4 regions of the Pseudoalteromonas sp. SR45-1 genome follow, and region 1 is predicted to be linked to each of the others. Evidence: predicted binding sites of a transcription regulator. Region 1 holds the regulator's gene; each other region holds the start of a gene.
The links. The regulator sigma-54, encoded in region 1, starts transcription at its own class of promoters, with help from an activator protein. The targets are predictions, from matches to a motif close to GTTGGCACGNNNNTNGNNT.
Positions count from the first base shown of each region.

Region 2: the regulator sigma-54 is predicted to act here: its motif matches at 1,797-1,815, upstream of H5089_RS06865 (DUF1328 domain-containing protein).
Region 3: the regulator sigma-54 is predicted to act here: its motif matches at 5,497-5,515, upstream of H5089_RS19410 (PA2169 family four-helix-bundle protein).
Region 4: the regulator sigma-54 is predicted to act here: its motif matches at 1,992-2,010, upstream of H5089_RS06655 (BON domain-containing protein).

Region 1 covers NZ_JACJDR010000002.1:63,578-71,926, reverse strand. The annotation lists gene H5089_RS02730 (KpsF/GutQ family sugar-phosphate isomerase) at 1-752, shown strand, start outside; gene kdsC (3-deoxy-manno-octulosonate-8-phosphatase KdsC) at 753-1,304, shown strand; gene lptC (LPS export ABC transporter periplasmic protein LptC) at 1,301-1,855, shown strand; gene lptA (lipopolysaccharide transport periplasmic protein LptA) at 1,845-2,390, shown strand; gene lptB (LPS export ABC transporter ATP-binding protein) at 2,387-3,112, shown strand; gene H5089_RS02705 (RNA polymerase factor sigma-54) at 3,182-4,681, shown strand; gene hpf (ribosome hibernation promoting factor) at 4,708-4,995, shown strand; gene ptsN (PTS IIA-like nitrogen regulatory protein PtsN) at 5,000-5,452, shown strand; gene rapZ (RNase adapter RapZ) at 5,471-6,316, shown strand; gene H5089_RS02685 (HPr family phosphocarrier protein) at 6,359-6,631, shown strand; gene mgtE (magnesium transporter) at 6,763-8,121, shown strand; gene H5089_RS02675 (protein disulfide oxidoreductase) at 8,324-8,349, shown strand, end outside.
Region 2 covers NZ_JACJDR010000005.1:63,206-71,554, forward strand. The annotation lists gene H5089_RS06845 (aspartate kinase) at 1-399, shown strand, start outside; gene csrA (carbon storage regulator CsrA) at 491-682, shown strand; gene H5089_RS06855 (YcxB family protein) at 733-1,200, opposite strand; gene H5089_RS06860 (hypothetical protein) at 1,334-1,525, opposite strand; gene H5089_RS06865 (DUF1328 domain-containing protein) at 1,584-1,757, opposite strand; gene H5089_RS06870 (OadG family protein) at 2,277-2,522, shown strand; gene oadA (sodium-extruding oxaloacetate decarboxylase subunit alpha) at 2,534-4,315, shown strand; gene H5089_RS06880 (sodium ion-translocating decarboxylase subunit beta) at 4,329-5,459, shown strand; gene H5089_RS06885 (aldo/keto reductase family oxidoreductase) at 5,602-6,573, shown strand; gene H5089_RS06890 (hypothetical protein) at 6,587-6,763, shown strand; gene H5089_RS06895 (peptidoglycan DD-metalloendopeptidase family protein) at 6,838-8,151, opposite strand.
Region 3 covers NZ_JACJDR010000026.1:34,843-43,191, reverse strand. The annotation lists gene yejK (nucleoid-associated protein YejK) at 1-258, opposite strand, end outside; gene H5089_RS19435 (DUF1414 domain-containing protein) at 321-533, shown strand; gene H5089_RS19430 (DUF3413 domain-containing protein) at 539-2,035, shown strand; gene H5089_RS19425 (DUF4124 domain-containing protein) at 2,122-2,601, shown strand; gene aceK (bifunctional isocitrate dehydrogenase kinase/phosphatase) at 2,705-4,423, shown strand; gene H5089_RS19415 (LysR family transcriptional regulator) at 4,443-5,381, shown strand; gene H5089_RS19410 (PA2169 family four-helix-bundle protein) at 5,559-6,002, shown strand; gene H5089_RS19405 (biopolymer transporter ExbD) at 6,316-6,708, shown strand; gene H5089_RS19400 (TonB-dependent siderophore receptor) at 6,782-8,349, opposite strand, start outside.
Region 4 covers NZ_JACJDR010000005.1:23,684-32,032, forward strand. The annotation lists gene H5089_RS06650 (mechanosensitive ion channel family protein) at 68-1,024, shown strand; gene H5089_RS06655 (BON domain-containing protein) at 1,598-1,918, opposite strand; gene srmB (ATP-dependent RNA helicase SrmB) at 2,192-3,418, opposite strand; gene H5089_RS06665 (tRNA1(Val) (adenine(37)-N6)-methyltransferase) at 3,494-4,192, shown strand; gene H5089_RS06670 (DUF4153 domain-containing protein) at 4,254-5,963, shown strand; gene H5089_RS06675 (DUF2147 domain-containing protein) at 6,119-6,565, shown strand; gene H5089_RS06680 (YHS domain-containing (seleno)protein) at 6,703-7,170, shown strand; gene fldB (flavodoxin FldB) at 7,504-8,025, opposite strand; gene xerD (site-specific tyrosine recombinase XerD) at 8,120-8,349, shown strand, end outside.

The sequences.
Region 1 (8,349 bases):
TTGTTCACCCTGGTGAAGCAAGTCATGGTGATTTAGGTATGATCACTAAAAATGACGTGGTTATGCTTATTTCTAATTCAGGGGAAACCAGCGAAGTTTTAAATATCATTCCGGTTTTAAAACGACTTGGTGCCAAAATGATAGCGATGACTGGCAATACACAATCAACAATGGCAACCCTTGCTAATGTACATGTGTGCATTAAAGTAGAAAAAGAAGCTTGCTCATTGGGTCTAGCCCCTACATCAAGTACCACTGCAACGCTTGCGATGGGCGATGCCATGGCAGTTGCATTATTAGAAGCTCGCGGCTTTACAGCTGATGACTTCGCGCTATCTCACCCAGGTGGTAGTTTAGGCAAGCGCTTATTACTTACTTTAAAAGATGTTATGCACAGCGGCGCAAATACACCTATTATTGATATTTCACAAACAGTTAAAGATGCTCTAATAGAAATGTCAGCTAAAGGATTAGGTATGACAGCCATTGTTGATGAAAATCAGCAACTCGTAGGGTTATTTACCGATGGTGACTTACGTCGCATTTTAGAACAAAGAATTGATATTCATACAACACAAATAGATGTTGTTATGACTAAGTCATGCACTACAGCTACGCAAGATATTTTAGCCGCTGAAGCGCTCAATATTATGGAACGTAAACGTATAAATGGCCTAATCGTCGTCAATGAGAAAAACCAACCTATTGGCGCATTAAATATGCAAGACCTATTAAAAGCAGGAGTGTTATAAATGCAATTTGAAGAACTCTATCAACCGCTGAGCGATGATGCAAAAGCACGCGCTAAAAAAGTAAAACTACTTATATGCGATATTGATGGTGTATTTTCTGATGGCCGTATTTACCTTGGCAATCAAGGTGAAGAGCTAAAAGCATTTAATACAAAAGATGGTTTTGGCATTAAAGCACTTATAAACAGTGGCTTTGAAGTAGCTGTTATTACTGGTCGTCATTCACAGATAGTACAACAACGTATGAGCAGCTTAACCGTACAGCATATTTATCAAGGCCAAGAAAATAAGCTCATTGCCTATCAAGAATTAAAAGATAAACTCAACCTTAGCGATGAACAAATTGCTTATATTGGTGATGACGGTCCTGACATGCCTGTTATGGAGTTAGTAGGCTTTGCCGTTGCAGTAAATGATGCCCACCCTCTTATTAAGCGTTTGTCACATTATGTAACGCAAATGCCTGGTGGTTTTGGCGCTGTGAGAGAACTCACCGATTTGCTCATGCTTGAAAATGGTAAAGCATTGACTACACAAGGTACTAGTTCATGAATGCAGCGCGCATAATATTAAGCGTTTTATTCATTAGCTGTATGGTTTGGCTTTGGTACCCTTATTTTACACAAACAAATATTGTGCCTCAGGCTGAGCCTGAAGTTGTTGCTAAGCCTGATTACATAGCTATTGAGCTCAAACAGACAGCCTATGATGAGCAAGGTAAAATTAGCCACAAAGTCACTGCGGCTAAAATGGAGCTATACCAGCAATTAGGTTTCACGTTTTTTGAAAAACCCATTTTTACTTTATATAACGAGCAACAAACGTGGCAAATAAATGCAGACGAAGCAACATTATATGAAGATAAACAATTAATTTTAGAAGGTAATGTGGTTGCCAAAAATTTAACCGATAACGCCATGATAGACAAAATCAATGCTGATAATATTCAGGTTGATATAAAGTTATTAACAATGCGTTCGGAGCAACCCGTCATTATCACTGGACCCAATTTAAAAATCACCGGTAAAGGCCTAGAAGCCGACTTGAAAACCGAAGTGATAAAACTAATTAACCATACGCGAACCATATATTATGACCAATAAAATATTAAAATCACTTATCATTCCTACACTTATACTAGCGTTTAATAGTAGTGCTGCAGAGCAAAACACGCAACCTGCTGCCAATCAAATTTCAATAAGTGCCGACAAGCAAGAAGGTCAATTGAAAGCTAATGTGGGTATTTTTGAGAAAAACGTTGAGATTATTCACGGTAATCGCCGCATTACAGCCGATCGCCTCGAAGTACACAAACGTGATGAACTTGGTGATAATAAACAATTATTAATTGCCACAGGCAGCCCTGCGCACTTTGAAGAAAAGCAATCAGACGGCACGACTATGAGCGCCAGTGCTGACGAAGTACGTTATGATGTATCTAAGCGTTTTTTAACGCTTGTTGGTAATGCACAAGTATCGCAAGCCGGACAAAAAATAAATGCTAAAAGCATTACCTACGACATAGAGCAGCAGCTCATCAGTGCCGAAAAAGATGAAAACTCAACTGACCGCGTTCACACAATTTTAGTACCGATCGAAACTAAAAAAAGTAAAAAAGGCGATAAAGGTCAACCATGAGCACATTAAAAGCAGAACTATTGGCAAAAAGCTATAAAGGTCGTGAAGTTGTAAAAAACGTCGGCCTTGAAGTACAAGCTGGCAGTATAGTTGGCTTACTTGGCCCTAACGGTGCTGGTAAAACAACGACTTTTTATATGATTGTAGGGCTTGTTCCTAGCGACAAAGGTAAAATATCTATTGATGATAACGATATTACTCTTTTACCTATGCATAGTCGTGCTAGATTAGGCATAGGCTACTTACCACAAGAGTCATCGATTTTTAGAAAGCTGACTGTTTATCAAAACTTAATGGCCATTTTAGAAACGCGCAAAGAACTAAATAAACAAGCCAGAGAAGACACGCTCAATAACTTATTAGATGAATTTAGCATACAACACATTCGTGATAGCCAAGGTATGGCATTATCGGGGGGAGAACGTCGTCGTGTAGAAATAGCACGAGCGCTGGCAGCAGATCCTAAATTTATATTACTGGATGAACCGTTTGCCGGTGTTGACCCTATTTCGGTATTAGATATAAAGAAAATAATAGAACATCTTAAAAATCGTGGGATTGGTGTATTAATTACCGACCATAACGTAAGAGAGACCCTTGATGTTTGTGAAAAAGCCTACATTGTTTCTCATGGGGAGCTGATTGCATCAGGTACTCCAGAACACGTATTAAATGATAAAACAGTACGCGATGTTTACTTAGGCGAGCAATTTAGGCTGTAACATTTACGCCATGTCTTTAAGCATCTGCTAGTATTAATTATAACAACATAAAAGGATTGTTAGAGATACATGAGGCAATCACTACAGCTGCGCATGGGCCAGCAACTTACAATGACTCCACAGTTGCAACAAGCTATTCGTTTGTTGCAACTCAGTACATTGGATCTCCAGCAAGAAATACAAGAAGCTCTCGACAGTAATCCACTATTAGAGGTTGAAGAGGCAGACTATTCCGAAGACGCTGCTGGTAAAAACGAGCAAAAAGCTGATACCGATGACATAACTGTTAGCGCATCTGCTGATGATGCTCCGAGCGAATACGAACAAGATACTGGTGAAGCACTTGCAAAAGACACGCTAAGTGACGACATGGCTATGGATGTCAGTTGGGATGAGTACATGAGTGCCGCTCCTGCAGCCTCATCAGGTCCAATGCCTGAAGACGAATCAATATACCAAGGCGCCTCTACTGAAACGCTCCATGAGTATTTAATGTGGCAATTACAACTAACGCCATTTAGCCCTACAGACGAAGCTATTGCTATTGCTATTGTAGAAGCTGTCGATGATTCAGGTATTTTAACACTAAGCTGCGAAGAGATTTTAGAAAGCTTTAATCAAGAAAACGAAGATGATAACGAAGTCGAACTTGATGAAATTGAAGCGGTATTAAAACGCATCCAACTGTTTGATCCTGTTGGTATTGCTGCACGTAGTTTACAAGAGTGTTTGTGTATTCAGCTTAATCAATTTGATAAAGAAACACCTTATATTAATGAAACGAAAATGATTTTAACCGAGCATATTGATCTATTAGCAGCTCGCGACTATCGTACATTAATGAAAAAAACTAAGCTCAAAGAAGAAGAGCTTAAAGAAGTAATGACACTAATACATACTCTCAACCCAAAACCTGCAGATACTATTGTAAGGGAAGAATCTGAGTATGTTATTCCTGATGTGTCAGTTAAAAAAATTAAAGGCCGCTGGGTTGTCGAATTAAACCCAGATAGCATGCCTAAAATTCGTGTTAATAGCCAATACGCAGCAATGTCTCGCACTGTAAAATCAAGTGGCGACAGCCAGTTTATTCGCTCACATTTACAAGAAGCTAAATGGTTTATTAAAAGCTTAGAAAGTAGAAACGACACGCTATTAAAAGTTACTAATTGTATTGTTAAGCAACAACAAGGCTTTTTTGAACATGGCCCTGAAGCCATGAAACCAATGGTTTTAAATGATGTTGCTGAAATGGTAGAAATGCACGAATCGACAATTTCTCGCGTAACTACTCAAAAGTACATGCATACACCCCGTGGTATATTTGAGCTTAAATATTTTTTCTCAAGCCATGTAAGTACTGAAAACGGTGGTGAATGTTCATCTACAGCAATACGTGCGCTTATCCGAAAATTAATCGCAGCAGAAAACTCAGCAAAACCATTGAGTGATAGCAAAATAGCGGATATATTGGCTGAGCAAGGAATTAAAGTAGCGAGACGTACAATCGCAAAATACCGCGAATCTCTTGCTATTCCACCGTCAAATCAGCGTAAAAGTCTGATTTAAGACGCTAAACTAAGAGGGTAATGCTTATGCAACTAAACTTAACTGGTCGTCACGTAGAATTAACCGATTCACTAAGAGACTATATTAATACTAAATTTGCGAAGCTTGAAAGACACTCTGATCATATTAATAATGTTCATGTCATTCTCGATGTAGAAAAATTAAATCAAAAAGCAGAAGCCACAATACACGTAAGCGGTGCTGAGCTATTTGCCTCTACAGAACATCAAGATATGTATGCCGCTATTGACTCGTTGATCGACAAGCTCGATCGCCAAGTAATCAAACACAAAGAGAAGCTTGCTCGACACTAATATGATGAAATTAAGTTCACTTATATGCCAGGACTGCAGCAAAGCTGCGGTCCTTTTTAATAGCAAAAAAAGAATTTTAGAGTTCATTAGCGAACTTGCTCACGACAAACTTCCGTATTTACCGCAACAAGATATTCTTAATGCTTTAATGAGCAGAGAGAAATTAGGTAGTACAGGTATAGGACGTGGCATTGCTATTCCTCATGGAAGAATGAGCGGTGCAGAAGAGCCTTTGGCTTTAGTGCTCGTTAGCGAAACTCCAATAAACTTTGATGCAATCGATAATCGCCCTGTTGATATTTTTGTCGCACTCATCGTACCAGATGGCGATAACCAGCAGCACTTAAAGACTCTAGCAACCATTGCTGATAAACTAAACAACAAAGATTTTTGTAAACAGTTACGCAGTGCAAAATCTGATACTGAGCTTTACCAAGTTATTGTCGATCAATCATAGTTTTATAAAGGGTGTTAAATGGAGTTAATTATCATAAGCGGCCGTTCTGGTTCTGGAAAGTCGGTTGCTTTGCGCGTTGTAGAAGATTTAGGTTATTATTGCGTAGATAATATTCCAGTAAACCTACTACCTTCATTAGTTCGCAGTGTGTCTGATAGCTACGATAAAATTGCTGTTAGCATAGATGTGCGCAACATACCTAAAGAACAAGATGAATTTAACGATATTCTTGAATACTTACCAGGCTTTGCAAACCCTACGTTATTTTATTTAGATAGTGACGATCAGACATTGATCAAACGCTTTTCTGAAACACGCAGATTACACCCACTATCAATAGACTCGTTGCCTCTTGATTTAGCCATCAAAAAAGAAAAAGAATTACTTGATGTATTAACCACTCGCGCCGACTTTATGATAGATACGACTGATTTAAGTGTTCATCAACTCGCTGAATCTATTCGTGAAAAGATTTTAGGTAAAAAAGATAAGCAACTGATTGTCACATTTGAATCATTTGGCTTTAAACACGGTATACCAAAAGAAGCAGACTACGTATTTGATGCACGCTTTTTACCAAATCCACACTGGGAACCAGAGTTGAAGCCTTTAAATGGGTTAGATCAACCGGTTAAAGACTATTTAGCTAATCACAGCATAGTGCAAAAATTCACATGGCAAATTCAAACATTTGTACAAACGTGGTTACCGCATTTAGAAAGAAATAACCGCAGTTATTTAACCATTGCTATTGGGTGTACAGGCGGGCAACATCGCTCTGTGTATTTAGCGCAAACTATCGGTGAAAGTTTTGCAATGACACATCCCAATGTAAAAATTCGCCATCGCGAGCAAGAAAAATAATATAGCTGAATAATCACCTGTTCAGCTTAGGTAGAGTAAGTTATGCATTGTGAAGATACCTTTTTAATAAAAAACAAATTAGGCTTACACGCCAGAGCAGCTACTGTGCTTGCGCAATTAGCAGTACAATTTGATGCGACAATCACATTATTCCAAGATGACAAAGAAGCAGCAGGCGATAGCGTACTTGCATTAATGTTACTTGAAAGTAGCCAAGGAAAAGAAGTTAAAGTTGTTTGTAAAGGCCCTGATTCTGAGCAAGCTTTACACGCTGTTGGAGAATTAATAGCACAACGCTTTAATGAACAAGAATAATCTGTTTTATAAAAACAATATTCGCATTACTAGTGCTTCAATTAAAACAGATATATAAAATAAATAGGTTAGTAACGCCAGTTAACTCACCTCCCCCCATAAAGTAATATAACAATTTATAAAGGACGCCAATGCCAGAAGCTTTTGAACAAGATTATCCACTACAGCAACTAAAGCAGGTGACGAAGTCACTCAATAGTGGTCAATTTGTTCAAGTTAGGCGCATGCTCGCAAAAACGGCTCCTTGTGATACCGCATTATTATTAGAATCATCACCGCATAAAATTCGCCGACTGCTTTGGCAATTGGTCGATCCTGATGTGCAGGGTGATGTTCTTGAAGAATTATCTGAAGATGTTCGTTTAGGCATTATTGCCCAAATGGAACCTAAGCACATTGCCGCCGCAACTGAAGACATGGGCCACGATGACTTAGGTGAAGTATTACGTAGCCTGCCAGATACCGTCTATAAAGACGTTGTTAGCGCGATGGACATTCAAGACCGTGAACGTGCCACGCAAGCACTGTCATATCAAGAGCGTTCAGCAGGTGCGCTAATGAACACCGATACGGTGACCATTCGCCCTGATGTAACACTCGATGTTGTACTTCGTTATATTAGACTGCGTGGTGAGTTACCAGAGGGTACAGATGATTTATATGTTGTTGATAAACATAACTGCTTTATAGGCGCTTTATCGCTGAGTACATTATTAACTAATCCGCCAGAAAAAATTGTCCGCGATTTAATGGATGAAGATTGTGAGTCTATCCCAATCTCAATGGATGAAAGTGAAGTAGCGCAATTATTTGAGCGTCATAATTGGATATCGGCCCCAGTGGTGGACGATAACGACCAACTCCTCGGTCGTGTTACTATCGATGACATCGTTGATGTAATCCGAGAAGATGCCGAGCATAGCTTATTAAGCCTAGCCGGTCTTGATGATGAAGAGGATACATTCGCGCCAGTACTAAAAAGCTCTAAAAAACGCTCAGTTTGGCTAGGAGTTAACTTACTAACCGCACTTGCAGCTGCTTTTGTAGCTAGCTTTTTTGAAGGCACTTTAGATGTTCTCCCTATTTTGGCTGTGCTTAACGGTATTGTCCCTTCTATGGGTGGTGTTGCTGGTAGCCAATCATTAACGCTTGTTATCCGTGGTATTGCAGTAGGTCATATAAACCAAACAAACCAACGTTTCTTGATGATGAAAGAACTGGCCATTGGCGCGCTAAACGGTATTTTGTGGTCACTATTAATTGCGGGTGTTATTGCGCTATGGCAGTGGGACTTTATGCTTGGTGGCGTACTCGCCTTCGCTATGTTTATGAACTTAGTTGTGGCAGGTGTTGCTGGTGCAAGTATTCCAATAATTCTTAAAAGAATGAATATAGACCCTGCTCTTGCAGGGAGTGTGGTGCTAACCACAGTGACTGATATTGTTGGTATATTCGCCTTTTTAGGTACTGCTACATGGTTGCTGATATAAATTAAACGCTTTAAAAGTAAAAAACTACAGCAAAAATAGTTAGGGTAAATCAGTAGCTATGGCAACGGATACCAAACATAAAAATGACATACCTAAAAAAACGCTAAAACAAAAAAGCGTATCCATATTAAAAAGTGTACTGGTATATAGCTCTATATTTTTCGTCATTTATACCGCCGTCAATTGGTGGCGGCAACCTGTCATGCCAGCAAATCCTCAATTACAATT
Region 2 (8,349 bases), on a different contig from region 1:
CAATATCTTTCAAAAATATTGAAACTTTTTGCCGAAAATGGCATCGAAATAGATATGATTAATCAAGTTAATCATAACTTTGAAAAAATAGACTATGCTTTTACTGTGCACTCGAATGATTATCTGCAAGCACTTGAATTATTGAGTGAAGATCAAGCTCAGCTCGGTGCTCAAAATATAAGCGGATTGCAAGCAGTAGCTAAAGTTTCTGCTGTTGGCATGGGTATGAAATCACATTCTGGTGTCGCTAGTTTATTTTTTGATGCATTAGCGCAGGAAAATATTAATGTGGTTTTAGTCTCGACTTCAGAGATTAAAATTTCAGTTTTAATAGATGAAAAGTACTTAGAGTTGGCTGTTCGTGCATTACACAAGGCATTTTTAACAGAAAATGGATAGATTGCGAGTTTTTACTTACTTTTCAGTCTAATTTTCATTAGTATGTTTAAGCGGAATCTTATAATTTTTATTGGAACATGGGAGCAAGAGAATGCTAATACTAACTCGTAGAGTAGGTGAAACCCTAATGATTGGTGACGAAGTAACAGTTACTGTTCTAGGTGTTAAAGGAAATCAAGTTCGAATCGGTGTTAATGCACCAAAAGACGTATCAGTGCATCGTGAAGAGATTTACATGCGCATACAAGCTGAAAAGTCGAACCCTAATCCGGGCAATGCTTAATCAACACGTATACGTAGTTGAGTAATTAACTCAACTAGACTAAAAGCCACTCACTGAGTGGCTTTTTTGTTTATAAAAGCGAGTGTTTCAGGATTAAGTATTTGTTTTGATATGTACTGCATACCACTTTTATTTTTAATAATAATACCTTGCTGGGTGTCTATTACTTCGCTTATATTTTGCCATTCTAATTGATAGCTTTTGTAATGATTAGAAGATTTAATACCTTCTTCATCAAAGGTAAGTGTTACCTCAGAGCCTGATGCTCTGCTGAGCATTTGTCTGGTTACCCACCATGGTCTGCGATAGTAAAAAGCGACGCATTCGAGTACCGCTAACATGATCATAAACGATCCTAAGTAATGATCGTCTAAAACATAAATGCCAAATAAACCAAGCGCAACTAACAACACAAGTAAAAAGTATTTAGGTTTTGCACGCTTACTATAAGGGAGTGACTCATCAAAACACTCGTAAAAGTAGGGTTTATCTAATGTGTAGGTGGTTGTGAATGCCATTTTGCCTTGCTTTAAATATCGTTTTTTTTATTTTAACAAGCTAATTGCTAAATGAGCAGCTTTATAGTCAGTGATTTTATTACTGGCACAAAAAAACGGCTCGAAAGCCGTTTTTTTAGCGGTACAAGAAGAATTAACAGTTAGTTTCTTCAGCGTTCACGCCTTCTTTAACATTTTCACATGCATCTTCAACAGAGTTTTGCACATCAGTTACTGCTTCGTCGATACGTTCGCCAGCATCTTCTGCATGGTTGTCTTCACAACCCATCATGAAAAAACCTGCAAATACTGCGATTAGTGCTGCTTTTAAAGTTGTAGAGTTCATAGTGTAATTCCTTGTAAGTATTAATTAAATTTTAGTGTTTGTTAGATGAATGCTTTATCTACCTGGGTGATTTACCACGTAGTGCACCTGAAACTAATGAAATCACTAAAAGTACTAAAAAGATAAAAAATATAATTTTTGCTATACCAGCTGCGGCACCTGCGATGCCACCAAAACCTAACACTGCAGCGATTAAAGCAATAACTAAAAATGTAATTGTCCAGCGTAACATTGTTTTCTCCTTGGTTATCAAATTTGCTCATAATAACTAATGCCAGTTATATGCCAAAATTTATTTGGCATAAATATCAATTGGTTATGGGTTTTTGCTGTTATTCTAGTTATTAGTTGGTTAGTAACTTTTACGCTTTGTTATGTAAGTTATTCACACTGTTGCAAATAACTGCTAAATGTTCACTAAATAAACTTATTTTGGTAAGACCAATTAACAATTGGTGTGTGGCTTTGCATTTTATATTAAGAATTAGTGTTTATTTTTACTTAGCTTGATAGTTAATTAACAACTTCCATATAACTATTAGCTATAGTCGTTATTTCTTGTATGTATTGTAGAGCGCGTGATTGCTGAGTTATGGCATGTAAATTAATTGAGTGTTATGTTATTTATTGTTTAATTGGTTTTACCAATTTACAAGATGTAGACAAAGCGATTAGTTTTGTTATTATCCAGTGAATAAATATTTAATTAAATCGATTTTTTATTTTCGATATGGGTTTCAAGGGGAGAAAAATGGATATAGGTGCTCTACTCACAACTGCTGGTAACTTAATGCTTACTGGCATGGTTGGGGTGTTTGTATTTCTGTCGATATTAATTGGTGCAGTAACGCTTATGTCTAATTTGGTGACGCGCTTTAGCGAACCTGACGTGGCGACACCAGTTAAATCACCATCTTTTACATCTCAAGGTGTGCCTAATGAGCACATCGCTGCTATTAGTGCTGCCATTGCTCAGTACAAATCAAATAATAAATAAGGGGCAAACACATGGCTAAATTAAAATTAACAGAATTGGTATTACGCGATGCTCACCAATCATTATTAGCAACGCGTATGCGCCTAGACGATATGCTACCGATTGCTAGCAAATTAGACGATGCGGGTTATTGGTCTATTGAATCGTGGGGCGGTGCTACATTTGACTCGTGTATTCGTTATTTAGGCGAAGATCCTTGGGAGCGTATTCGTGCACTTAAAAAAGCGATGCCTAATACTAAACAGCAGATGCTATTACGCGGTCAAAACTTATTAGGTTACCGCCATTACGCTGATGACGTAGTTGAAAAATTTGTAGAACGTGCACATAAAAATGGCGTTGACGTATTTCGTATATTTGATGCAATGAACGATGTTCGCAATCTAGAAACAGCTATTAAAGCGGCTGTAAAAGTAGGCGCTCACGCTCAAGGTACTATTTCGTACACAGTTAGCCCAGTTCATACACTTGATATGTGGCTAACTCTTGCAAAGCAGCTTGAAGATATGGGTTGTCACTCAATTTGTATTAAAGATATGGCGGGTTTATTAAAGCCGTACGATGCTGAAAAACTAATTAAAGCACTTAAAGAAACTGTATCTATTCCAATTGCTATGCAGTGCCACGCTACAACAGGTTTAAGTACTGCTACTTACCAAAAAGCAATTGATGCTGGTATTGATATGCTCGATACCGCTATTTCATCAATGAGTATGACTTATGGACATTCTGCAACTGAAACTATTGTATCGATAGTTGAAGGGACTGAGCGTGATACTGGGCTTGATTTAAACCACCTAGAAGAAATTGCTGCTTACTTTAGAGATGTACGTAAAAAATATGCGGCATTTGAAGGTAGCTTAAAAGGGGTTGATGGGCGCATTTTATTAGCTCAAGTACCTGGTGGCATGCTTACAAACATGGAAAACCAACTTAAAGAGCAAGGCGCAGCCGATAAGCTTAATGAGGTTTTACTTGAGATCCCACGTGTACGTGAAGATCTTGGCTTTTTACCTTTAGTAACACCAACGTCGCAAATTGTTGGCACTCAAGCGGTACTTAATGTGCTAACGGGTGAGCGTTATAAAACCATTACTAAAGAAACTGCTGGCGTATTAAAAGGTGAATATGGCTTAACACCAGCACCAATGAATAAAGAGCTACAAGAGCGCGTGCTTGATGGAGCGGAAGTTATTACTTGTCGCCCTGCTGATAACATTGCACCTGAGCTTGCAACGCTTGAAGCTGAGTTATTAAAAGAAGCACAAGAGCAAGGTTTAACACTTGCTGATGATCAAATTGATGACGTATTAACTTATGCATTATTCCCACAAGTTGGTTTGAAGTTTATTAAAAACCGCAACAACCCAGATGCATTTGAGCCAGTACCTTCTGTTGAAGATAAAAGCAGTAAAGCACCTTCTAAATCAGTTTCAAATAATAACAAAGTGAAGGCTGAGCAATACAGCGTAAAAGTAGATGGTAAAGTTTATGACGTAGTCGTAGCGCAAGGTGGTGAACTTAAGGAAGTAACATTAAAAGACTCTGAGCACATTCCTCAATCTGCTTCGGTTGCATCAGGTGAAACACTTAACGCGCCTCTAGCCGGTAATATTTTTAAGATTAAAGTAAAAGCTGGGCAAGTTGTTAACGAAGGCGATGTAGTGATTATTATGGAAGCCATGAAAATGGAAACTGAAATACGCGCTACGCATACCGGAACAATTGCTGAAGTGTTAGTTAGTGAAGGCGATGCTGTAACTACCGGCGACGCTATGATTGCATTAGCTTAGGAGTAAATAGAGGATGGAAGGTATTTTAAACCTCTGGAATGCGACAGGCATTGCTAACTTTACAATCCCATCGTTAATAATGATTGCGGTAGGGTGTTTATTACTGTTTTTAGCGATAGCTAAAGGCTTTGAACCACTATTATTACTACCTATTGGTTTTGGTGCAATTTTAACAAATGTACCAGTGGCAGGTTTGTCAGACCCAGGTGGGCTTTTGTACTACGTTTATTATGTGGGTATTGATACGGGGATTTTTCCGCTGTTGATATTTATGGGAGTAGGGGCGCTGACCGACTTTAGCGCACTTATTGCAAACCCACGTATGTTGTTATTAGGTGCGGCTGCACAGTTTGGTATTTTTGCTACATTGTTTGGCGCTATATTACTTAACTATGTGCCAGGTTTTGAATTTACTCTACAGGACGCATCGGCTATTGCCATTATAGGTGGTGCCGATGGGCCAACAGCAATATTTTTAGCATCAAAACTGGCACCTGATTTACTAGGCGCAATAGCAGTAGCTGCGTATTCATATATGGCACTTGTGCCAATTATTCAGCCGCCAATTATGCGTGCACTAACAACCCCAGAAGAACGTAAAATAAAAATGCCAGAGCTTCGCAAAGTATCTAAAAAGGAAAAGATTATTTTTCCACTTATGGTGCTTAGTTTAACGGCTATGTTTTTACCGGCTGCTATACCGCTGGTAGGTATGTTTTGTTTAGGTAACTTAATGCGAGAGTCGGGTGTTGTTGATAGATTAAGTAACAGTGCTCAAAACGAAATCATCAATGTTACAACTATATTTTTAGGCTTAGCTGTTGGTTCAAAGCTTGCTGCAGATAAGTTTTTAACTGTTGAGACGATTGGTATTTTAGTGCTTGGCGCACTGGCTTTTGCAATTGGTACGGCATCTGGCGTATTTATGGCAAAAGGACTTAACCGAATATCTAAAACGCCTATAAATCCATTAATTGGGGCGGCAGGTGTATCGGCTGTGCCAATGGCGGCACGAGTAGTTAATAAAGTTGGCCTTGAAAGTAACCCACATAACTTTTTACTTATGCATGCAATGGGACCCAACGTAGCCGGTGTACTTGGTAGTGCAGTTGCTGCGGGTATTTTATTAGCACTTGTTGGCTAAAAATGTAATTTAAAATAGATTAACCATTAAGCGCAGTTTACTGCGCTTTTTTTTGTTCTTAATTTCTTCGCCTCTTAATGGTTTCTTGTTTAGTGCTTTTTGTTTACAGTAACAGCTCTTCAACATTTTAAGGATAGTTATCATGCTTCACACACCTTTAGCAAAGCACTTGCCTCATGTTAGTAAACTTGTATTTGGATGTATGGGTCTGGGCGGCGGTTGGAATAAAGATGCAATCACTGATGCACATGTTAAGCAAGCTCATGAGTGTATAGATAACGCCATTGAAGGCGGTATTAATTTTTTTGACCATGCTGATATTTATACTTTTGGTAAAGCAGAGCAGGTTTTTGGTAAAGCATTAAGTGAGCGGCCAGAGCTTAGAGAGCACATGTATATTCAATCTAAGTGTGGGATTCGATTTGAAGATGACTTAGGGCCAAAGCGTTATGATTTTTCCCAAAAGTGGATTGAGCAGTCAGTTGAAGCATCATTAAAACGATTAAATACAGATTATTTAGACGTACTTATGCTGCATCGCCCTGATCCACTCATGGAAGTTAACGAAATTGCTCGCATATTTAGTTGCTTAAAAGAAAGCGGTAAAGTGCGCAATTTTGCAGTGTCTAATATGCAGCAGCACCAAATGAACTTTTTACAGCACGCACTTGATATGCCGATTGTGGCTAACCAAATTGAGGCTAGTTTACAAAAACATCAGTTTGTTGATGAAGGTGTATATGCCGGTAACAGTGACGGTAAAGATCTTAATTTTACACCAGGTAGTATTGAGTACTGTCGACATTTTGAAATCCAAATTCAAAGCTGGGGTAGTTTATGCCAAGGCTTGTACAGCGGTAGTGATTTATCAAACGCATCTCAGGCAGATATAAACACCAGTCTTTTAGTTAATAAGCTGGCTGCACTTTATGAAACCTCTGCTGAGGCAATTGTACTTGCATGGTTGCTTCGCCATCCCGCATCTATTCAGCCAATTATTGGAACAACTAATGCTAAACGGATTAAAGCCTCTTGTGATGCTGTAAACGTAGAGCTAACTCGTGAGCATTGGTATGCACTTTATGTAAGCGCTAAAGGCCACGAATTACCATAAGTAGGGCGTTAATATGAACATATTCGTTATTTTAATTGGTTTGTTTGTTGCGCTGGCGATACTTATACCATTACTTGAAAAATATCAAAGTAAAATAGGGCTTGATGGCGCAACCAAATACAGTAAATATATTTGGCCGCTAGTGATGGTATCTTTAGTTATTCAGCTCATTTATGTATTAATGAATTGATGGTTTATAGCGTATACAAAAAAGCCTTTGCAGATTTAACCTGCAAAGGCTTTTTTAATGTTTATTAATAAGCTTTATTTTAGTGCTAACTGTAGCTCGCGATTGCGCTCAAGTTGGGCAATAAAGTTATCTGCAATCGGTTTAAACTTAGCAAGTTCTGAGCGAGGTAATGGCTCTGACTTAGGAAGCTTAACGGTTTTAGGATTACGATGAACGCCATTTACTAAAAACTCATAGTGTAAATGCGCCCCAGTAACACGACCAGTAGAACCTACAGTACCAATTTGTTGGCCCTGTTTAACTTTTTGGCCTGTTTTAACTAGTTTCTTATTTAGGTGTAAGTACTTAGTTACATATTGTGTACCATGGCTGATAAATACGTAGTTACCGTTGTACTTGCTGTAACCCGCTTTAACTACCTTACCGTTACCTGATGCGACTACTGGTGTGCCAGTGCGTGCTGCAAAGTCGATACCACGGTGCGCTCTAACTTGCCCAGTAACAGGATGAAGTCGCTTAGGATTAAAGCTAGAACTAATATACTTAAAGCTTACAGGTGCACGTAAAAATGCTTTTTTCATGCTACGCCCTTCAGGCGTATAAAAATTGCCGTCGGTATGGCGAATCGCTGCAAAGCGCTGACCTTGGTTTACAAATTCAGCGGCAATAATTTTACCGGTACCAATAAACTCGCCATCAACATAGTGAGACTCGTAAATTAAGCCAAATACATCGCCTTTACGAATGTCGTTTGCAAAATCAACATCCCAACCAAATATGTCAGCAAAGTTCATTATTTGGCGTTCGCTTAAACCTGCTGCAATTGCTGAAGTCCAAAAATTGTTAGATATTTCGCCGCCAGCGGTTTTGGTTAGCGTTTCAATTTCTTTGCTATCAATAGCTGTATCGTAATTACCTTCTTCGTTTAAGGTAACAAATAAAGTATCGGTTTTTGAAATCACATAGCGCAGTTGAGCTAAGGAGCCATCTTCAGCTGTCGCAAAACTAAGTATTTCACCTGGGTGAATTTTAGTCAGCTTGCGAGTCTCAGCATTAGTGTTAATTAGTTTATGAAGCGTTTGAGCCGAAAAACCAGCACGCTTAAAGATAATTGCTAAATTGTCGCCATTTTTAACTTTATGATCGACAAAGTCGTATTCTGGTAACTTTTCTGCTGCTTGCTCTGAATTTAACTCAGTTAATTTTTCGTTGTTATCAACTTTAACTTGTAACTCATAGCGCTTACCAATTTCTAGTGCATTTGCACTATTGTCTTTGGATGCAGTGGCTTTTTCAGAAGGAAGAAAGGCTAAGCCAACAATAGCAGAAACCAAACCTAGAATAAGCAATTTGTGTTTTTTGGGGAGCGTGTGAACCACGTGAACCATAACGTGCCTTTTTCTGCTGTCAAGATAATAAATACATAATATTGCAGGATATACTTAATAATGTACGAATACTAGTGTTTTGTAGATTTAAACTGACCTTAAACTACGCTAAAATCGGGCTTAGAAAGCCTTTTTTAACGCTCTACCTAGCTAAGACTCAATTGATTTAGTTTAGTTGCATGAATCACTTAAAAAGTT
Region 3 (8,349 bases), on a different contig from region 1:
GGCTTGCTCGGTCATATGCCAAAAGCCTAACTCATCATTACGGTAACTTTGCATTGCAGATGCTACAACACTGTTTTTGTCACCACTGAAAGCACAATAACCTTTACCAGGTTTACCATTGTATGCATGATGTAATTGTTCGATAAAAACGGCTACTTTATCGTTAATTACCATCTCATCATTTCGAAGGTGAATTTGCGTATCGTCGTCTTTTTTGTCTACATAGTGAACGACTAATTTTTTAACGTCTGTTGTCATCTTTGTTTTTCACGCCTCTAGTGTTAAAATACGAGAATATAACTATTTTATTGAACCAACTAATGCCAATCTTATCAAAATACTCTAATGAAGAAGTAGAACAAATCGTCGATCAGCTTATTGATGTGCTAACTAAACACAATGCGCCGGTTGATTTAAGTCTTATGTGTTTAGGAAATTCTATCACGCATATCTTAAAAGAGCATGTACCAACAGGGAAAAGACAAGCTGTAACCGAGAACTTTGCAAAAGCGCTCGCGCAGTCGGTTAAATAAAATTTATGAATTTATCGCAGCACAATCAATTTTCATCAAAAGCGAGTCAGCTGCTAAGTTGGGGGCATTGGTTTACCTTTGCCAATATCGGCTTAGCCCTACTTATTAGCTTAAGCTATTTATTTGCAGACTCGCCACCTACAAGCTTTTTAGGCATTACCTATATGCTAGTTACTTGGCTAAGCCACACTAGTTTTATAGCCTTTTTAGCGTTTGTGCTGACGGTATTTCCGCTTAGTTTAATATTCCCCTACCCACGACACATTCGTGGCATGGCCGCTGTAATAGCCACTGTAGGCGCATCATTGCTTACTCTTGATGCTTATGTGTATGTTAATTTAGGTTATCACCTAAGTATATCTGCCTTACCTGAGATCATTTCATTGTTGTGGCATCGTTTAACAAGCTCTCCTGCTTTAACAACCATTTTAGCCAGTGGTATTGTTGTTGTTATTTTAGGCTTTCAGCTACTTGTTAGTAATTACACATGGCACCACCTTGAGCGTTTAAAGCAATATAAATTTGCACGTTACGCAATTTCTTTTTTAATCGTGTGTTTTTCGCTTAGCCACAGTATTCATATTTGGGCTGACGCCAATTTAAACTTTGACGTAACAAAACAAGATAATGTTTTGCCACTTTCATACCCTACTACTGCTAAAAGCTTGTTAGCTAAAAATGATCTGCTAGATATAGAAAGCTACGAGCAAGCACACAACGTAAAAATTAATAACCAAAATATTAGTTATCAAATGCCAAGCCAGCTTGAAAAATGCGAGGACTACACACAAGCCAATGTAGATATATTTGTATTTGAAACTCAACAACAACTCGAAAAGTTTGTTGACGAGAATAAAAACATGCACAAAACAGAGCAGTTTTTACAGCCAACAAATCATGACGATACGTTATTTAGCTTAGTGTATGGTTTACCCGCTTTTTATAAAGCAGCAATTTTAACCGAGCAGACACTCCCAGTTTGGCAAAGTCAGCGCCGTAGCATTGAAGTAACTGGCATTGAAGAACTAAGCTTTATTAATGATCAAGCACATAGCTCTAGTGCTATTCGAGTAATTAAAGCGAGTGATACCCCTACTGTTCGAGATGATGAAACACAGGTTTTTGCTTTTAGTCTTGCCAATAACAAGCAAGAAGTAGTAACCACCTCAACTTTATACAGCTCTGACAAACGTATTTCTAAGGTAGATGGGCTAATTCAACCTAGCGATTTAATTGCAACAAGCGTTGGGCAATATTTAAATTGCAAAGCTATTGCCAAGCAAACAATGCTAGGCGTTAATCTATACAAGAAAAAAGACGATATGGGCGTGAACTACTCTCAGGGTGTTGTTATAGCCTATAAAAAAGATAGGATTACCTTAATAGATTCAGATGGTAACTTTAAAAACATTTCCGCCGCTGAAGGTTTTTCTATTGAACAAGGTTTAGATATACCATTTTTAGTACAGAGTATTAAAAAGCTCAAAACCTTTACCCAATAACAGTTATCCTAACCTAGCTTGATATACCACCAAGCTAGGTTATAGTTTTATATTGTTGTTAGATATAAAAACCAAGGATGACATGTATGTTTAAAACTTCTCGTTATATTCTCCATTCTAGCTTTTTACTTATCAGTTTTTTTAGCTTTAGCGATACCACTTACTACAAATGTGTAACAGAAAAAGGCACTGTCTTTTCTCAACTCCCCTGTGACGACGAAGCAACGACTTATAAAGTTAACACAACGGGTAATCAGTATTCTGGTCCTAAGGTTGACTACACTAAACAACTAAACGAACTTGAGCGTGAAAGGCTTCTATCTGGCTTACAGGCAGAGCTTCGCAGTAATAACCATAAACTAACAATACTTGATCGTAATAAAGAGCGTGCTGAATACAAACAACAAGAGCGGTTAAATCATATCTTAGCCATTGATGATAAAAAGCGTATTACTAAAGACATTACTAAAAAACTAAAAATAATTAATAAAACATATAAGAAAAACGTATCGGCTGTGACTAAACAAATTAAAATTCTCGAAAAAAAGATAGCTCAATTCCAATAAGTTACTCTTAGTTAGTAAGTAACATTTATCTTGGTTTTAAACTTAAAATAACATACCCTTAACACAATAGAGTATAAACTCTAGGGACTTTTAAGGAGTGCAAATGCAACCTCGCCATATTGCTGAATTAATTTTAACGGGTTTTAAAAGGCACTATCAGTTATTTCAAAAAACAACAGCCAAAGCCCCTCTTGCCTTTGCAAAAAAAGATTGGCAAGCAATTAATGATATCAGCCGTTTGCGTATCAGCTATTATGATGATCGTGTTAACGAAACCACGCAAGCGCTAAAAAAAGAAACCCCAACCGAACAACTCGATGAAAGCCTATGGCTTGAAGTTAAAAAGATATACCAGCATTTTTTATGTTTTCATCCCCAAGCAGAGCTCGCCGAAACTTTTTATAACTCTGTATTTTGCCGGCTGTACCATAGGCGCTATTTTCATAATGACTTTATATTTGTAGAAGCAACCTTAAAAGATGCTCCTTCAGTGCCTGTAGAAGCAGAATATAGAACTTACTTTCCTGTAGTTGATGGCCTCAAACCAACAATAAAACGCATTATTAATCATTTTGATTTTAAAGCCCCATTTGTAAATTTAGAGCGTGATATCCGCCTCCTTGTTAAAGCTTTTTATAAACAAGCCCCCGATACACATCACCAACCTTGGCAAATGCGCTTTGATATCTTACACACGCCTTTTTATCGTAATAAAGCAGCCTATATTGTTGGTCGTGTTGTTTCAAAAAGTGGGGTTCAGCCCTTTATAATCGCTGTATTACACGATGAAGATAACGGATTATATTTAGATGCACTTTTAACTAAGTCATCTCAAATGCGTGTTATTTTTGGCTTTGCCCGCGCTTATTTTATGGTAGAGACACACGCACCTTCAGCACTTGTTCGGTTTTTAAATCAACTTATGCCAAACAAAACACTTGCTGAGCTCTATAATGCAGTGGGTTTTCATAAACAGGGGAAAACTGAGTTTTACCGAGAGTTTTTAAATCACTTATCTCACTCTAGTGATGAGTTTACAATTGCACCGGGGACTCCCGGTATGGTGATGATGGTATTTACCCTCCCCTCATTTGGCTATGTTTTTAAAGTAATAAAAGACAAATTTGGTGAGAGTAAACCCTTTGGCCGTGATACCGTATTAAAACGCTATCAACTGGTAAAAAACCATGATCGCGTTGGCAGAATGGCCGATACCATAGAGTATTCTAACGTCGTATTTCCTTTAGCGCGTTTTGATAGTAATTTACTTGCGCAATTACATAAAACAATTGGCTCATCAATGATAATTGAGGGCGATTGGTTGATCATCAAGCATTTGTATATTGAACGGCGCATGACACCTCTTAACTTGTTTTTAGAAAATGCTGATGAAGAAAGTGTCGCCGACGCGATTGAAGAATATGGGCAAGCCCTAAAAGAAATGATTGCTGTTAATATATTCCCTGGTGATATGCTCTTAAAAAACTTTGGTGTAAGTAAGCACAAACGTATTATTTTTTACGATTACGATGAAGTTCAATATCTAACCGATATGAACTTTAGAGCATTACCAAAAGCAAAGAGCTATGACGACTATTTAATGGATGAACAAAGTTACTCTGTTGCACCACAGGACGTATTTCCTGAGCAACTTTGTACATTTGTAATGCCAAACCCTATGTATAAAAAGTTTTTACTCAGCACTCACCCAGAGCTTATAGATGTTAGCTTTTGGAAGCAGGCACAACAAAATATAAAAAATGGTCAGGTAAGTCATATTTACCCATACCCGACAGCACAGCGCTTTATTCACCACTGGTAAGCGCTAAAGGACACACACAATGAATATAAGTAAAATAGATTTAAATTTACTCGTTTACCTCGATACATTGCTTCGAGAATGCAACGTAACACGCGCTGCTAATCAATTGAGTATAACGCAACCTGCAATGAGTAATGGCCTTAAACGTCTTCGTAACTTATTTAACGACCCTATTTTAGTTCGTACCAGCGATGGTATGGTGCCTACCGAGCGTGCTTTGGAGTTACAACCCGTTATTCGTGGCATTTTAATGACCCTTGAAGAAACTCTAGCTCCTAATCGAGAATTTGAGGCAAGCCAAAGTAAGCGTGTGTTTAGAATAATGGCCAGTGATTACGCTGCAAGTACATTAGCACCAAAGCTTTTAAGTAAATTGCACGAAGAAGCCCCCGATACTACTTTAGATATACTCACACCAAGTGATGTCACCTTTCATGATGTAGAAAACGGTAAAGTAGATATGGCAATCAACCGTTTTGAAAACTTACCTCAGTCTTTTCATCATAAACGTATTTGGAAAGATAGTTTTTGCTGCTTAGTAAAAGCCGATAATCCTATAATTGAAAACTTTAGTCTCGACAGCTATTTAAAAGCGCGCCATATATGGGTAAGCAAAACAGGTTTTGGTGTAGGTGTAGGCATGGACCCTAAAGATGTGCAAAAACTTGGCTGGGTTGACGAAGCACTTGCTCACTTTGGTAAGCATCGTAATATTGCCACTTTTACGCGTAACTACCATGTAGCTATTCATTTAGCTAAAGAGAAAAATTTGATTGCGACCCTTCCTTCAAAAGCCGCAAATATATATTTAGATGATCCGGGGCTTAAAATTTTAGAGCCACCATTTCCAATTCCTCCTTTTGAGCTTGATATGATTTGGAGTCCACTGTTACATCGCGATGCGAGTCACATTTGGTTACGTCAAAAAGTAGCTGAAGTAGCTGAAGAGCTAAAATAACTTTATTACACAATATAATGTAAAAATTGCTAGGTTAATTTTTTGCCTGTTAACTTAGCATCCTACTGAAACAAAATTAAACCAATAAAATCAAATAACTACATAACTATTAAAACGTGGAACATACATTGCTTTTATTTAATTGAACTATACATTCATTTAATTAAAGAGGTCATTATGAACACCCATCAAGGATCAGAAGTAAATCATATTACTGACATCATTCAAGTTATGAACAGCGGCATCGATTTTTATCAAAAAGCACAGGAAAAAGTTGAAGACCCTGCTATTGGTGCACTTTTTCAGCGTATGATAGATGCCCGAAAAGTGAGTGTTGAGCGCTTGCAGCCATATGCAATTAATGAAAAAGGCGAACGCGAAGATGGCTCATCTTTCGCAGTTGAAGCACGACGTGCGTACACAGCTCTATTGACTACTTTCACCTCACACAACGACAGCACGTATGTAAAAGAGCTTGAAGAGGTAGAAGATAAAACCCTTGAAGAAATTAAAGCAGCAATGGATAAACCGCAACCAGCTGACTGCGAAGCTGCACTGGCTAAAACATTATTAACAATGCAAAGCTGCCATGCAGAAATGAGCCGTATGCAAAAGCATTAAGCTTACATAGCGCATAACTAGAACCCAGCCTCGAGCTGGGTTTTTTATTACCTCTAATACCAACCTACATAGTTTTTTAAGCAATTTAACAAATTGAATTACATTATAACGATGCTAAATAGACCCATTTTTAAGCAGATCGGTATAAACACCACCTTATTTCGCCACAATTTAAATACATAATTAGTACAAATATTTAATGTTATTAGAATATTTATTTAACCACGCTTTATTTTTGCTGTGCTAATTTTGTTAATAGGTACCTAAAACCTTGCTGTGGCGCCGCAGCATTTAATTAAAAATAAGGTCCAATATGAAAAAACTAACCAAACTACAAAATAATGCTGATGTAGATATGACCCCGATGTTAGACATAGTGTTCATATTACTAATTTTCTTTATTGTAACTACATCTTTTGTAAAACCTGTGGCTATTGAATTAAACCGACCACTCGACAGCCCTCAAATAGATAAGCCTGTTAAAAATGCTTTATTTAAAATTGATGAAAGTAACGGAGTATATTTTTCTGAGAGGTTAATTGATTTAGAGCAAGTTGCGACTAATTTAGCTATGTTCGCGGCTGAATATGAAATAAGTTCGGTACTTATAACCGCAGACGAAAACAGTACACATAATACTTTAATGAATGTCATGAATAATATTAAGCAATACGATGATTATCCAATAAGTTTGATTTCTAAATAAAATCAGCCCAAGCTAAAACCAAAAAAAGGGCCTTACGGCCCTTTGAGTTAAATAACAAAAGGGAGGTTATTAATTAAAAACGGTATTCTGCACCTACGTAGTAGTAAGCACCGTTAAAACCAAACGGAGCCGAACGACGTGAGTAGTCAAACACACCTGAGCTGCTAATTACGGTATTACCATTAGCATCTACAATAGTACCTGAGCGAGAGTTACCTATTTCATTTTTATCTGGGTAAACATCGAACAAGTTATTTGCACCAATATTTACTGATAAGTCTTCAGTAACGAAGTAGTTAACTTTAACGTCAGTTAAAATTTCTGCGCCATACGTTTGACGCCCACCATCTTCTACTGTGTATTCACCAAAACGATTAAGTGAGAGGTTAACAGTCCAATCATCACGTTGATAAAGCGCACTTAAGTTAATACGGTCCTCTGGTTGCCACTCTTCTATAATAGAGATGTCTTCAGCTGAGAATATATCTTCTACTTTTACTGTCTCAAGGCTTGAGCCAGCAGGAGAGAACAACGATACAACATCTGTTTTGGTAAAGTTAGCTGCAAGTGTAAAATCAAGCGTGCCGCCTAAACCTTCAGTGTTCCACGTTGCTACAAAATCAACACCACGTGTTTCTGTATCAGCACCATTTAAGAAAAACTGCCCTACGCCAGCACCTGCACTATTTAGTGCTGCATCAAGGCTTGTAGATAACCCTTTACCTAAGCGATCACTAATTACAATACGGTCGTCAATATCAATCGAGTAGTAATCAACGGTTACATTAATATTATCGGTAACGTTATACACAATACCTAAACTACGGTTTTGTGATTTTTCTTCTTTAAGTTTTGGAATACCTAAACTTTGCGCAAGTGTTGAATCATTTCTAAATGTACCAACTTCTTCTGCAACTAAATTCCCATTAGTATCAACAACAAATTGTGTGCTTACGTTATTAAAGTAAAGCTGCTGCATTGAAGGCGCTCTAAATCCTGAGCTTAATGCACCACGTAATGAAATATCGTCGGTAATAGACCAGTTACCAGCAAGTTTAAAGTTTACTGTATCGCCAAAACCTTTGTAGTTATCGTAGCGAAGTGCACCAGATAAAATCACATCTTCAATTACATAAGATTCTGCATCTACGTAAAATGAAATTACATCACGTGACTCATCCACTGAAGACGCAGGTGATGAACCACCAAAACCTTGTGAACCACCCGATGCATCTTCAGAGCCAACACCGCCACTTAAACCGCTGTAAATACTTACACCATTTAATGTGTCGTAATCGCGGTACGCATATTCATTACCTTCTAAAATACGGTATTCATCAGTACGTATTTCAGCACCCATTGCTAACGAATAATCATCAAAGTTTTGTGTAAAATCAATATTGATTGTTTGCAATGATAATTCCATGCCGTAAGCGTACGCTTCACGTGGAATAGTTGTACGAATATCAGCTGCACTTAAACCTTGGTCATAACGTAAAAAGTTAGCGTATGAGGCATTGATAGTGTCACTTGTAGTGTAATCAATACTGTTCTCGCCATAGGTGTAAGATAAATCAAGGCTTGCATCGTTATCAAATTCAGTTTTATAACCAAAGTTGTACGAGATATCATCGATAGTTG
Region 4 (8,349 bases), on a different contig from region 1:
TACTGGCGTTATATTTGCAACTATATCTAATATTAATGAGATTATTAATTAAATAGGTGCAAACAAAATGATCAGTATTCCGTCAGTTGGCGAAGCCGAAAAACTAATAGAGGAAAAGCTCGGAGGGTGGTTTGATGTTGTTATCAGCCATATCCCTAATTTTATAGTGGCAATTGTAATTGCCATAGTATTTTCAATATTGGCGCGCTTTGCTGGCAAGCTGATGAAAAACGTGTTGCGCCGCTCTCTCGATTCAACGCAAATTGCCGACTTAATGGCGTCAATATTTAAAGTTATTGTGTTGTGCATAGGTTTATTTATAGCGCTCGATTTTGTTGGCTTAAAAGGCACTGTTACTTCGCTACTTGCTGGTGCGGGTATTGTGGGTTTAGCCATTGGTTTTGCGTTTCAAGACATGACCGAAAACCTAATTGCAGGTATAGCAATGGGTGTACGTAAGCCATTTAAAACAGGTGATGTAATAGAAACCGATGATGTGTTTGGTTCGGTGCATTCTATAAACCTACGTAACACGCTAATAGAGAGCTTTTACGGGCAACTAATACTTGTACCAAACAAAGTCTTATTTAGAAATGTACTAAAAAATTACACCACGCTAGGTATAAGACGTATAGAAGTACCCGTAGGTATTTCGTATGGCGACGACATAGAAAAAGCAAAAGACGTTATAGTCGATAAGATTAACGAATTTGACTTTGTAATACGTAAAGACGAAACCGCTGTATACGCTGAAGGTTTTGGCGACAGCAGCATTAACTTACTGGTGTGGTTTTGGATTAAATACCCAGGCGAGCCTGACTTTATGACGGTACGCCACAAAGGTGTTGTTGCCGTTAAGCAAGCATTAGACGAAGCTGATATTAGTATTCCTTTCCCAATTCGTACTTTAGATTTTGGTATTAAAGGCGGTGAGAAACTCGATGCCATGATAAGCGATAAAATAAGCCAGCAGTCATCCAATAAAGACAGTAGCGACGGTGCTGACTCTAGCCAAAGTGAGTAATTTAGTTAAAACTCATTAGGCAAAAGCATTGGGAAATAGTTACTTACCAGCAGCGCATTTTTACAGAGTAAAATTGCGCTTTTTTTATAAACGGATTATTAGCTAAAAGTTTAAATACCTAGTTTTGTGTTTATTGAATATCAATTCTAATTAGTTGCGTTTGGTCATGGGAGTATTAACAAGTAAAAGTAGTGTTTACCCAACGATTTTTTTACTGCCTTTGCTGCACACTCTGAAATAACGCCCTCATCTATTTCAATAACTAAATCATCCTTTTTAAGCCCGTTAGGTCGGCTTAAGAATCTGTGTAAGCTTTTTCAGTATCAATTGGGTTAACTTAAGGGTTAAAAGAGCAAAGACAAACACGCTAGCGTCAATTCTAAATCTATCTTCTTAAGTATAAGTGTGAGCTATCGTTTTAAGGGGAGGAATAATCGTATTGCTTAGGCTTTATTTTATCTTTTTTACAGCAGCAAAACTTGCCTTAAACTGAATATAAAAAAGCGCAGCTTGTGTTGGAGTAACAAGCCGCGCTTATGAATTAGTTATACAAATAGGTTTTTGTGGTGCGTATTAAATAACGCTAATTTTGTTACGAATGATTTTAACCCCATCCATATTTTCTAAAAACTTTTGAGCTAGTGCGCGCTGAAAACCAGTTTGTGCTTCACCGTATAAATCTACTTCACCATTTTTTACCTGCACGCGAATATCACTTAACGCTAGGTTAGGATTAGTTCGTAGGGTGTTGGTGATAGCTTGTTGTAAGTTAGGTTGAGTGGCTACACTGCTTACTACGGCCATATTGGTTGCTGCACTTACTTTTGTAGCGCAAGCTAATAAAAATAAACAACAAAATGATACTAAAGCGATAGTTAACTTGAAGCGGTTCATAACTTAATCCTTACATTACGGTGAATAGTGCAGCCACAATATGGAAATTCCATCGGCTAGGTTATCTTTGTAGTTACAATTTCGGTGCCAATATTAACGCCATGAAATATAAGGGAATTTTATTAAGTGGGAATTCAGGTGGGCAAAAATTACATTTAAATGAGTATGAGTTACATGCTTGGGTTACATATGTAACAGGTACAAACAGCAGAGCCTGTAAGGCTTGCATTAAAAAAGCCGACAAAAGTCGGCTTAGAATAAAAATATGTTAGGTTACTTTTTCTTTTTAACCTTGGCCTTTTTCTTGGCTTTCATTTTTACTGGATCTTTACGCTTTTTAGCCGGCGGCTTAGCTTCTTTATGCTGTGGCTCAACACCTTTAATTACACGGCGTTTTAGTTTTTGTTCAACGTAGCGCTCTACTTTATACAAAATACCAATGTCGTGTGCTTCAACTAATGATATTGCAATCCCTTTTTTACCAGCACGGCCAGTACGACCAATACGGTGTACGTATACGTCGGCAGTGCGCGGCATATCAAAGTTAATAACGTGGCTAATGTCAGATACGTCAATACCACGTGCAGCTACGTCGGTAGCAATTAAGATACGTGTTTTGCCACTGTGGAAGTTTTCCATGGCTTTCATACGTTTGTCTTGTGGCATTTCGCCGCGTAACCAAGCTGCTTTAACGCCGTTATTGGTTAGCTCGCCAATCAGTGTTTCTAAACGCTCACGGGTTTTAACAAACACAATTGCTTTAGTCACGTCTGGACCATTTAAGGTATTTACTAAAAGCTCTAGTTTATGATGATAGTCATCGGCTAAATGTACCCACTGGTGAATTTTAGCTTTTTCTTTACGTGACGATTCAGCTTCTAATAGAGCTGGGTCGTTTAATGTTTTTTCAGCAAACCTTTCTACGCTGTCACCTTCGAGTGTTGCTGAGAATAAAAAACATTGGCGACGATTTTTAGCTTCGTCACAAATACGGCTCATTTCTTTTTTGAAACCCATATCTAACATGCGATCTGCTTCATCAATAATAAGCATTTCTACGTGTTCAGCATGAAAGTTTTCGGTTTCTAGGTATTCCATTAATCGACCTGGTGTGGCGATTAAAATATCGTTATTTTTTTCAAAAATTTCTTTATGCGTGCCGTAGTTAATACCGCCTGTTACTACACCAATTTTTAGGTGTGTGCGTTTAGCTAGCAGTTCACATTGTTCATGAATTTGATAAGCCAACTCACGAGTCGGGGTCATAACGAGGACGCGCGCAAAACCAGGATCACGACGTGGGAAATCCAGTAAGTACTGAATAGCCGGAATTAAAAATGCCGCTGTTTTACCTGTACCAGTAGGCGCAGATGCTAAAATATCGCGCCCCTGTAGTGCTTCAGGAATAGCTTGTTGTTGAATGCTGGTTGGCGTCTCGTAGCCCATTTTATTAATGGCATCGAGTAGCTTGTTATCAAGATCAAATTCAGAAAATTGCATAGAGTGTCTAAAATAAGGGACAATTACCCTGATTATACGCGCTATGCTGCGCTTGGTGAATGAAAAGGTGAAAAAATGTCTGGTTTTGTATTTAAACAATTTAAAGTTGAACACGACCACTGTGCAATGAAAGTTTCTACCGATGGCATTTTGCTTGGCGCATGGGCTAATTTAAGCGGTGCAAAGTCATTACTTGATATAGGCACTGGCACCGGCTTACTAGCATTAATGTGTAAGCAGCGCAGTAATGAGCTTGATATAACTGCGGTAGAAATTGACAAAAGCGCCTATACCCAAGCATTACAAAATGTAGCTAATAGTCCGTGGCCAACAATAAGTATTAAGCACCAAACTATTCAAAGCTTTAGTAGCGAAGTTAAGTTTGATGTTGTTATCTCTAATCCACCGTATTTTAATCACAGTTTAAAAGGCGATAATGCTGCGCGTAATACCGCACGCCATACCGACGGCTTAAGTTTTGAAGAGTTAATAAATGCGTTTAAACGTTTAAGCCATAGCCGCTCTCGCTTTAGCTTAATACTCCCAAGCGTTGAAGGTGCATTATTTATTGAGCTTGCTACTCAAAATGGGCTTTATTTAAATACTCATTGCCAAGTAAAAGCCACGCCCAATAAAGATATTAGCCGCAGTTTAATGGCATTTAGCTACGTAAAAAGCGATTTAGAAACGTCAATTCTGTGTATTAGAAACTTAGATAATACCTACACCGCTGATTATATAGCCCTATGCAAAGCATTTTATTTGAAAATGTAAAGCAATTGTAAAATAGGAACGAATAACGCAAACTGACTAAAACCTATTGTTGAGAACAGATATGGATAGTCAGTTACCAAAATCTTTTATAATTATACTTGCCGTATTACAGGCTATTGCTCTTACCCTTTTGTATAGCAGTATAGAAAATAATGTGTGGCCAGCAACAAGCCCTACATTGTTAGTCTCACTTATTACATTTTCTATGAGCTTTCCTTTATTAATGCTAATGACCGTTAATAAAAATAATATAAAAACGTCGTTGCTTTTAATCCTTCCTTTTTCCTTGTTGTTATCTTTATTGGGGGCGTATGTTGGCTTTCAGCAAGAGCCTCAAGAGTACGTAAGTAATAACACTTTAATGTCAGTTTTTATTTTTACTAGTTTAATAGCTGGCTTTAAAGGCCTTATGTACATACAACAATTTGGTAGCTCAGAAAATGTTAGTTACAGTCGTTTATTTAAGCTCTCTTGGCGTAATTTTATAATATTTGGAGAATGCTGGCTGTTTGTACTTATTTTTTGGGGAATTCTAAATTTAGGTGCGGCTTTATTTGATATTTTAGATATAGAATTTTTCTCTGAGCTACTAAGAAATGAATGGTTTTGGATCCCAACCTTAACGCTCGCATTTGCCTTTGCGAGTGTCATATTTAGAAAGCTTTTGAACATAGAAGATAATATCGCTTTTTTACTACAAACTTTAATTAAGTTTTTATTGCCTGTTTTATCAGTTATTTCTCTCGGTTTTTTAGCAACACTTCCTTTTACCGGACTCAATAAATTATGGGAGACCGGAAGCGGCAGTTTATTAGTAATGTGGCTGCAGGTGCTCACGTTGTTTTTTGTTAACACTATTTATAAAGATGACTCATCAGTTCGCCCTTATCACATGCTCTTGCACCGACTCGTTTTTATAAGCGTTGCGTTACTTCCAGTTTATAGTGTTATTTCTGCCTATGGAATTTACTTACGGGTAGAGCAGCATGGGCTAACAGTAGATCGTTGTTGGGGCATTTTGATTTGGTTTTTATTGGCGTGTTTTTCGTTTAGTTATCTTGTTGGAATTATAACAAAGCGAGACAATTGGCTAGAGCCGCTTAGCAAAATAAATATTGTGATGGGGTGGGTGGTGCTCGTTAGTATGCTTGCTGTTAACTCCCCTTTATTAAATTTTCAAAGCTTATCTACAAACAGCCAAATAGCGCGTTTAGATGCAGATAAAGTAACAATAGAAAAGTTTGACTATTACTATTTTGAGCACAGCTTAGGTCGCCAAGGTTATTTAGCTATGCAGTTATTAAAACAGAAAATTGAAACGAGTCACCCAGAGCAATACGCTATCATCGATAGGATGTATGTAAATAATGAGTTTGCTTTAACGCTTGAACACACAGTCGATGATTTTATTGAGCGCAGTGTATTTTGGCCATCACAAGTGCTAATACCTCAAGGTTTAATAGAGGCAGTATTTTCTGAACAACATTTTTACGATCGTAACTCTTTAAAAGAACATACTTACTATTTCATTGGCATGGATTTAAACAAAGATGATGAACTCGATTTTATAGTGATTGACGAAAGTAATGAAAATATATCCGCATATTTCTGGTTATTCGACATGGGTAAGTGGCGCTCAAAGTATATGAATGTCGAAAATCCTGAAGAGATTAGATACCTTGAAAGCATGATTGATAATAACGAATTATCTTTAGTTGAGCCTGAATATTCAAATCTAAAAATAGGGGATGTTGTTTTTAAAGTAAGGTAATACGTTGCTTTGTTTTTTATGCTACAGATCCTTAAACCTAAACTAATGATTATTAGTTTAGGTTTGTTGTTATTTTAGGTGGGGCGCTTTGGTAGTGTGTTTATAAATCACCTGTTATGATTAAGTCATTAGTCACTTGATTTAAAGACAACACAATGAAAAAGTTAAATAAAATAGCATTACTTAGCACGTTAGCAGCCACCATTTTTGCAAGCCAAAGTGTGCTTGCTGCTATTACGCCAGTAGGCCTTTGGAAAACGATTGATGAGGATACAAACCAAGCTAAGTCGTATGTACGTATTACCCAAACCAACGGTGTATTAAGCGGCAAAGTTGAAACCATTCTTAACCCTGCAAAACAAAATGATATATGCAGTAAGTGTGATGATGAGCTAAAAGATCAGCCTATTTTAGGAATGACCATAATCACCGATGTAAAAGCACAAGATGATGGCGTATGGGGAGACGGTGAAATACTCGACCCAACAAATGGTAAAACCTACACCTTACAATTAACCCCGCAAGATGAAGGTAAAAAGCTCGAAGTGCGCGGTTACATTGGCTTTTTTTACCGAAACCAATATTGGCTAAGAGTTGAGTAAGTTTAACTACTTACTTAATTACTAAACGTTAAATAATTAAGCATTAACTGAAATCATTTTTGCGCTTTGCCTTTCTTACTCACTAAGCCTGCCATATTTAATTGGCATAAAATTTTGAGTAAATAAGAGGGTAAAATATGATTAAGTACATAGTTGCTTTAATAATGCTTAGCACACTGTTAATAAGCGGTGGGGCAAACGCAAAGGATGATGCGGTAAACACGGGCTGGTTTAATAACACGGCTATTAAAGGGTATGACAGTGTTGCTTATTTTACCCAAAATAAAGCCGTTAAAGGCAGCGACAAATATACGTTTAGTTATTTAGGTGCCGACTGGCATTTTTCGAGTGAAGAAAACAAAACGGCATTTGCAGAAAACCCAAAGCGTTATGCACCGCAATACGGTGGCTGGTGCGCTTATGCAATGGCTGATGAGGGGAATGCCGTAGGGATAGATCCAGAAGCATTTTATATTCACGAAGGTAAGCTTTACTTAAATTACAGCCAAAGCGTACAACAAAAATGGTTAAGTAATTTATTGCCGTACATTGTAATGGCTGATGGATATTACCCACAAACGACCAATGTTATGACGTTTCAATAAATTACTCATATTATTAGGGTCTGTTGAACTTTGCGGATTAAAATTTGTTCAAACTAGGGGCTATTTAATCGCGGCGCGAGATTTGTAACCTAGTGGGCTAAGTAAAAACCGAGCAACAAAGAGTAAGTAGCCCCTAGGAAGAACCCTTTGGGCAGCGCCTGTTTGGCATAAATGCTACGTTATCGCCCATTTATGGGGAATAATCACACTGCATAGGCTCTGCCTTGCCTAAATACCAAACAGACTGCTGCAAATTTAACCTTAAAAGATCAACAGACCCTAGTTAAAAAGCCCGCAACTAAACTAGTTGCGGGCTTTTTACTTATTAGCTAATTAAAGCGTTTCGCTATATTCAGTCATTACCTGTTCAACCCATGTTGCAATGCGGTCGTCGCTTAGCTCGTATTGACTGTCTTCGTCGAGCGCGAGTCCTACAAACTGTTTACCATCAGGCGTTAATGCTTTTGAAGCTTCAAACTCGTAACTACTGTCGTTTGGCCAAAAACCAAGTTGAGTAAATGTTTGCGTATTTATTTCGTCGTGTAGCATGCCTAGCGCATCTTGAAACCACTGCCCGTAACCTTGTTGATCGCCCATGCCAAATAAAGCAATGGTTTTACCATTTAGGTTTACGTCGGCTATGTCGTCCCACTTTGACTCCCAGTCTTCTTGTATTTCACCAAAATCCCATGTTGAAATACCAAAGATGATAAAGTCGTACTGCTCTGCATTTTTTAGTGGCTCGTCTTTAATATTGTGCAGGGTAACTATATCGGCACCAATAATGTCGCGAATCTTTTCTGCTGCCATTTCGGTGTAGCACGTAGTAGAACCAAAAAATAAACCAATTTGCATCGTATTTATCACTGTGTAATTGCCTGATATGATAGGCTCAAGTTTACCGTAAGGTATTTTTAATTGATACCTTAGCAAAGCATGAGAGCATAATGTGACAACGCTATCTGACGATTCTTTTGAAAATAACAGCAGTATGAGCAGTAATAGCGACTACCTAGAAACCTTTTTAGATAGCCTGTACTTAGAACAAGGCGTAAGCGAAAATACATTAAGCGCTTATCGCAGTGATTTAGATAAGTTTTGCCTATTTTTAAAGGGCGAAAATTTAATGACGGTAACGGGGCTCGACATAGAAAGCTACCTAGCCCATCGAGTTGATTT